DNA from 2 places in the Rhodoferax aquaticus genome. Region 2 is predicted to be linked to the other one. Evidence: predicted binding sites of a transcription regulator. Region 2 holds the regulator's gene; the other holds the start of a gene.
The links. The regulator NrdR, encoded in region 2, represses ribonucleotide reductase genes. The targets are predictions, from matches to a motif close to CACNANATNTNGTG.
Positions count from the first base shown of each region.

Region 1: a site for NrdR is predicted at 1,393-1,406, ahead of EXZ61_RS05285 (ribonucleoside-diphosphate reductase subunit alpha). Genes of this name have one in related genera too.

Region 1 is NZ_CP036282.1:1,113,427-1,116,834, reverse strand. Features, by position in the region: gene EXZ61_RS05295 (sigma-54-dependent transcriptional regulator) at 1-519, shown strand, start outside; gene ampD (1,6-anhydro-N-acetylmuramyl-L-alanine amidase AmpD) at 509-1,102, shown strand; gene EXZ61_RS05285 (ribonucleoside-diphosphate reductase subunit alpha) at 1,503-3,408, shown strand, end outside.
Region 2 is NZ_CP036282.1:1,862,174-1,865,581, reverse strand. Features, by position in the region: gene EXZ61_RS08725 (lytic transglycosylase domain-containing protein) at 1-170, shown strand, start outside; ZMP/ZTP riboswitch at 189-320, shown strand; gene glyA (serine hydroxymethyltransferase) at 365-1,609, shown strand; gene nrdR (transcriptional regulator NrdR) at 1,621-2,070, shown strand; partial or broken gene EXZ61_RS22125 (transposase) at 2,107-2,802, shown strand; partial or broken gene EXZ61_RS08700 (transposase) at 2,873-3,408, opposite strand, start outside.

The DNA.
Region 1 (3,408 bases), 750 kb from region 2:
ATGGAAGACCTACCTGACCTATGCCACGCGCTACTCAGCAAGATTGCCGATGAATCGGGCTTGCCTGCGCCACGCATGTCTGAAGAAACTCTACGCCAGCTTATGCAACTACCGTTGCATGGCAATGTGCGCGAGCTAGAAAACCTTTTGCACCGTGCGGTAGCGCTCAGCGATGGGGATGAACTACTCTTTGAAGACTTTGAGGCGCATGCATCGCATGCCCCTGCCTTCGCAAGCACAGCGGCCATCACCAATGAGACGGTGTCCGACACTTCCGATAAGCCAATGGGCACCCATGCAGAAAGTGCGGAGAAGGAAGTCACGATTCCTGCCGACTTGCAAAGTCACTTGGACCAGCAAGAGCGGGAAATTTTGGTTCACACGCTCAAGGAAACAGGTTTCAACCGCACGTTGGCTGCGAGCCGATTGGGGCTGACACTGCGCCAGATTCGCTACCGTATCGCTCGCCTGCGAATTGATGCGCCTCAAGCGCAAGACGAGTCAAACGATGGCAGCTGAGTCGTCTCGCCCTCTCACAGCTTGGACTGAGGGCTGGCTATCGAGCGCGCACCACTTGCCTTCGCCCAATTTCGGCGTCAGGCCAGCCCATGCGTCAATTGACTTGGTCGTGGTGCACTCCATTAGCCTGCCTCCGGGACAGTATGGAGGTGATCAAGTATTGGACTTGTTCACCAATCGGCTAGATTGGGAGGCGCACCCCTATTTCAAAAGCATAGAAGGCACGCAAGTTTCAGCCCATTTCTTTATCCGCCGCACTGGCGCGGTTTGGCAGTTCGTGAGCTGCGATGACCGCGCATGGCACGCTGGTAAATCGAGTTACCGTGGACGTGACAACTGCAACGACGACTCTATTGGCATCGAGCTGGAGGGCTTGGAAGGTGACACGTTTGAAGCGGCCCAGTATGTGGCGCTTGAAGATCTGCTGAATCAACTCAAACAGCGCTATAGCTTGAAGTACTTAGCAGGGCACGAACATATTGCAGTGGGGAGAAAGCAGGACCCTGGGCCGGGATTTGATTGGGAACGTATGCGACAATCGCCCGCCTTAGAAAATTGGTGTTTTCCAGACCCCGTGCGTTAGACCTGTTTTATTTTGCGAAATTAGCCCAATTTAGTCGAATAACGCATTCATTGTTTGAATGTCGTTCTTGCGCGTTCACTCAAGGCATGCGGCCTGCGAAACAAAATCCTGCGCAAAGCCACACCAGCCTTAGAGACCACGTTCAAAGCTAAGCAATCATGGGGCCTCACGTGGCATTGCGCTCCCAAGACATTTCATCCATCCGAACAAACCCCAGACAAACAACAAAAAAACCACGCACATATTTTTCCTACAGAACACTACCTGTAGTAGCTTGCAAGCACCTCAAACACCAGATATAGTGTGCATAGCTTTCTGGGGCGTTGAAGATAAAAGCTCCATAACGCCCCATCTACATCTCCACCAGCACATAAAAAATACCGACTTCATCGAGGGAACCATGCAAAGCGCTTCACTTACTCCAAGCCCTATTTCCACCGGCATTTTGACCACCAGTGCACCAAGCGCGGCGGAAACCGTCGCTTCCAGCACGCTCAGCCACTACCAAATCATCCGCCGCAATGGCGCTGTAGTGCCCTTTGAGCCAGGCAAGATAGCGATCGCCATGATGAAAGCTTTTTTGGCTGTGCACGGCACCCAAGGTGCTGCGTCCGCCAGCGTACGCGAGACCGTGGACGAGTTAACCCAGCAAGTAGTGCGTGCACTGATGCGCTCTCGGCCGGGCGGCGGCACTTTTCACATTGAAGATGTGCAAGACCAAGTGGAACTTGGACTGATGCGTGGCAGCCACCACGAAGTAGCTCGCGCTTACGTGCTGTACCGCGAGCACCACAACCAAGAGCGTGCAAAGCAAGTCGCCCAAGCCACGCCTGCCGCCCCTGTATTGCACGTGCTGGACGCTGGCCAACGCGTAGCATTGAACGTCGATCAACTCAAGCAGCGTATTGAAACCGCCTGCGCGGGTTTAGGCGCTGAAGTCAGTGCAGCACCCATCTTCGCAGAAACCATGCGCAACTTGTACGACGGCGTACCTATCGATGAAGTCTACAAGGCGTCCATTTTGGCCGCTCGCACTTTGATCGAAAAGGACCCAGACTACACCTACGCCACAGCCCGCTTGCTGTTGCATACGATTTCACGCGAAATATTGGGCAAAGATGTGGCACAAGCCGATATGGGGCAGGCCTACGCAGAGTACTTTCCTGGTTTTATTCAACGCGGCGTCAAATCAGAGCTCTTGGACCCCGTATTGTTGCAATTTGATTTAGTGAAGTTGGGCTCCGCACTTAAAGCGGAACGCGACTTGCAGTTTGACTATCTAGGTCTGCAAACTCTGTATGACCGCTACTTTTTGCATGAAGGCAAAACACGCATTGAATTGCCACAAGCATTCTTCATGCGGGTGGCTATGGGCCTGAGCCTGAATGAAAGCAATCGCGAAGACCGCGCCATTGAGTTTTACGAAGTGCTTTCCTCGTTTGACTTCATGTCCAGCACGCCAACATTGTTCAACAGCGGCACATTGCGCGCCCAACTGTCGTCTTGCTACTTGACCACGGTGCCCGACGATTTAGATGGCATCTACGAGTCCATCAAAGAGAACGCCTTGCTGTCTAAGTTTGCTGGCGGACTGGGCAATGACTGGTCACGCGTGCGCGCGTTGGGTTCGCACATCAAAGGAACGAATGGCGAGTCGCAGGGTGTCGTGCCTTTCCTCAAAGTAGTCAATGACACGGCTGTGGCTGTCAACCAAGGGGGCAAACGCAAAGGGGCTGTTTGTACCTACTTGGAGTCATGGCATCTGGATATCGAGGAGTTTCTGGAGCTGCGCAAAAACACCGGTGATGACCGTCGACGCACCCATGACATGAACACTGCCAACTGGATTCCAGACTTGTTCATGCGCCGTGTCATGGAGAAAGGCCAGTGGACCTTGTTCTCGCCCTCCAGCGTGCCTGACTTGCACGACAAGTTTGGTGCTGACTTCGAACAAGCCTATGTGGCGTATGAAGCAGCTGCAGCTCGGGGCGAACTCAAGCCTGCACGGACCATTCAAGCCAATGACCTGTGGCGCAAGATGCTCACCATGTTGTTTGAAACGGGGCACCCTTGGATTACATTCAAAGACGCTTGCAATGTGCGCTCCCCTCAGCAACACGCTGGCGTGGTGCACTCCAGCAATCTGTGTACTGAAATCACACTGAACACCTCAGACACCGAAACTGCCGTCTGCAACTTGGGCTCTGTCAATCTACTGCAGCACATGAAGGATGGCGCACTCGACCACGACAAACTCAAGCGCACGATTTCCACAGCGATGCGCATGTTGGACAACGTGATCGACA
Region 2 (3,408 bases):
ACGACGGCGGATATGTGGCGAAGGTCCTAGCTGAGCACGGTCGCTTGCAGCAAGTAGCTTCAGGACGCTCGGTACCTACATTTACACCTCAAATCATCCCCGCTGGCAACAAGTCCCCAGCACCGGCGCCCGCAGAACCAGAAACAATGGCTAGCATCGCCAACTCCTAGGCAAGCTCGGGTAAACTTGCGCTCGCACGCAACTGGCGATAGGCAGCGACCGCACTCAGCGGCACACGCTGCTGAAGTGGGACACCACAAGGAAGCGTGCCACACCGGTTACGTGATTGGTGTGATTTGCCGTTCGCCTGGGTAGTCTTTGACCAGCCGATGCTGGTCAAAGTTCATTGTCAATAGGCACTGCCATGTACCAACGCAATATCCTCGTAGAACACACTGACCCCGAACTCTGGGCCGCAATCCTCCAAGAGAACACGCGCCAAGAACACCATATTGAATTGATTGCTAGCGAAAACTATGCGTCTCCAGCGGTAATGGCGGCGCAAGGCAGTCAGCTCACGAATAAGTATGCCGAAGGCTATCCTGGTCGCCGTTATTACGGTGGTTGCGAACATGTAGACATCGCCGAACAGCTTGCCATTGACCGAGTCAAGCAAATTTTTGGTGCACAAGCCGCCAACGTTCAGCCGCATTGCGGAGCGTCAGCCAACGAAGCTGTTTTCTTGGCGTTTCTCAAGCCCGGCGACACCATTATGGGAATGAGTTTGGCCGAGGGTGGACACCTCACCCACGGTATGGCCCTCAATATGAGTGGCAAGTGGTTCAATGTCGTGAGCTACGGCTTGAACTCCAAAGAAGAAATCGACTACGACGCGATGGAACAAACTGCGCGCGCATCCAAACCCAAACTCATTATCGCGGGCGCCAGCGCCTACTCTCTAGCCATTGATTTTGAACGATTCGCTAAGATAGCCAAAGAAGTCGGTGCGATCTTCATGGTCGACATGGCGCACTACGCGGGATTAATTGCAGCGGGCTTATACCCTAACCCAGTCCCTCATGCGGACGTTGTTACATCAACAACCCACAAGAGCCTGCGTGGTCCACGTGGCGGCATCATCTTGATGAAGGCCGAGCACGAGAAAGCCATCAACAGCGCCATCTTCCCTGGCTTGCAAGGTGGTCCACTGATGCACGTGATTGCAGCTAAAGCAGTTGCATTCAAAGAAGCACTCAGCCCAGAATTCAAGCTGTACCAGCAGCAAGTCATCACCAATGCGCGCATCATGGCCGAAACTCTCACAGAGCGCGGACTGCGGATTGTCAGCGGGCGCACTGAAAGCCATTTGATGTTGGTGGACCTGCGATCCAAGGGCATTACGGGCAAAGAAGCGGAAGCGGTGCTCGGCTCTGCACATATGACCATTAACAAAAATGCCATCCCCAACGACCCTGAGAAACCCATGGTCACCAGCGGAATTCGCGTTGGCACACCTGCCATGACGACTCGTGGCTTCAAAGATGCCGAAGCTCGCGCAACGGCGAACTTGATAGCGGATGTTTTGGACAACCCGCGGGATGCCAACAACATTGAAGCAGTCAGAGCCAAAGTACACGCGTTGACGACCCGCTTCCCTGTCTACGGCTAAGCCTCCCAACAATGAAGTGCCCGTTTTGCAGCCATACAGATACCCAAGTCGTAGAGACGCGTATCTCTGAAGACGGGGACTTCATTCGCCGCAGACGCCAATGCGCGTCCTGCGAAAAGCGATTTACCACCTACGAGCGACCTGACGTCAACTTCCCCGTTATCGTAAAGAAAGATGGGCGACGGATTAACTTCGAGCGCCCCAAACTCTTGGCATCCATGAACCTTGCCTTGCGCAAGCGCCCAGTCAGCATTGAACAAATTGACAGTGCGATCGAACGGATTGAAGAAAAGCTACTTAGCCTTGGCCAAAGGGAACTACAGTCCACAAAGATCGGTGAACTCGTCATGCGCGAGCTCAAGAAACTGGACAAAGTGGCATATGTTCGCTTTGCAAGCGTCTACCGCAGTTTCGAAGACATTGACGAGTTCAAGACGTTGGTAGACGAGGTGAGTCGGTAAGCCAATGGAGCCTATCGGAAATTTTGTGGGTGAGGCATACCATGTCACCAGGGAGCATGTAGACCGAGCAAAACAAGGAAGGGCTTAGCCGCACAGGCGCTGCCAACCATACCCAAAGAACTCATTGACCAGTTTATCAATCGCCCCGTGAGCGCTGAGTTGGTCGTTACCGCTTCGATAGCCGTCAACATGGCACTGATTGTGCGTCCCCTGGGCGCTGAAATCACCCACCAACTGTGGGTTATGCCCCTTCAGAAAAGCGTATACCTCCCCCGCAGCCCCAAAATGGAGCTACTGCCAAGACCTGCCTGACCTAAGACGACATCCTCCGCATCGAAGTCACTCGGGTCCGCGCTGACTGCTTTGAGCCAAACCTTTTCCCGAAACACGAAGTCCGCTACACAGGCTTTGACAACAAGATCGTGCCCATGTACGCACGCGGCATAAGGATACGCGAGATACAAAATTTCCTAGCAGAGTAGTAAGGTAGACAAGGCTCGCCGGAGTTCGTCAGCTCTGTCACGGACGCCATGATGTCCGAGGTGACAATTTAGCAGTCATGCTCCCCTAGAGCCCATCTATCCGCTGCTCTTTTTTGACGCCTTGCAGATGAAGAGTCGCGAGAATGCTGTGGTCCGCAGAAAGGCCGTCTACCTGGCCCTAGGTGTGCTGAGCGACGGCACGCGTGAAATTATGGGCTTATGGATCGTGCGCACCGAGGCAGCCAAGTTCTGAATGAAAGTGCTTAACGATCCCAAAAGGTACCCCCCCCCGACTTCCACTGATCCTAAAAGTAGAACAGTTATACAGCCATGGCCAGATGCTGCTTTGGGATGAAACCGCCCAGGTACATATTCGGGCAGTCGTGATTCTAGGACTACGTCCACTGGATGGCGAAGTCCTGAACCACTTCAATGCTGGACCAGTAACACTGGGATAGCCATTCGTAGCGAACGGTCCTGTTGAACCGTTCGACATAGGCATTTTGTTGGGGCTTGCCAGGCCGAATGTATCCAAACCGTATGCCCCATTCCTTGGCCCAGTTTTGAATCGTTTGGCTGATATTTTTCGGCCCGTTATCGCAGCGAGTTACCGGTGCTTTACCTCGCCGGGAAATGATCTGTTTCAAGGCCCGTATCACGCGTTCCGAGGGCAGTGAGAAGTCCACCTCGATGCGCAATGCCTCGCGGTTGAAGTCATCAATCACGTTGAACAAGCGCAGGTTCAATTCCAGCTCTCGGTGATGCGGTACACGCGCTTATGGTTCCAGCCGAAGCCTTTGACGTTGCGCCGGTACAAGTAGCACGGGCCAAAGCCCCAGCTGCGATGGTTGTCCGT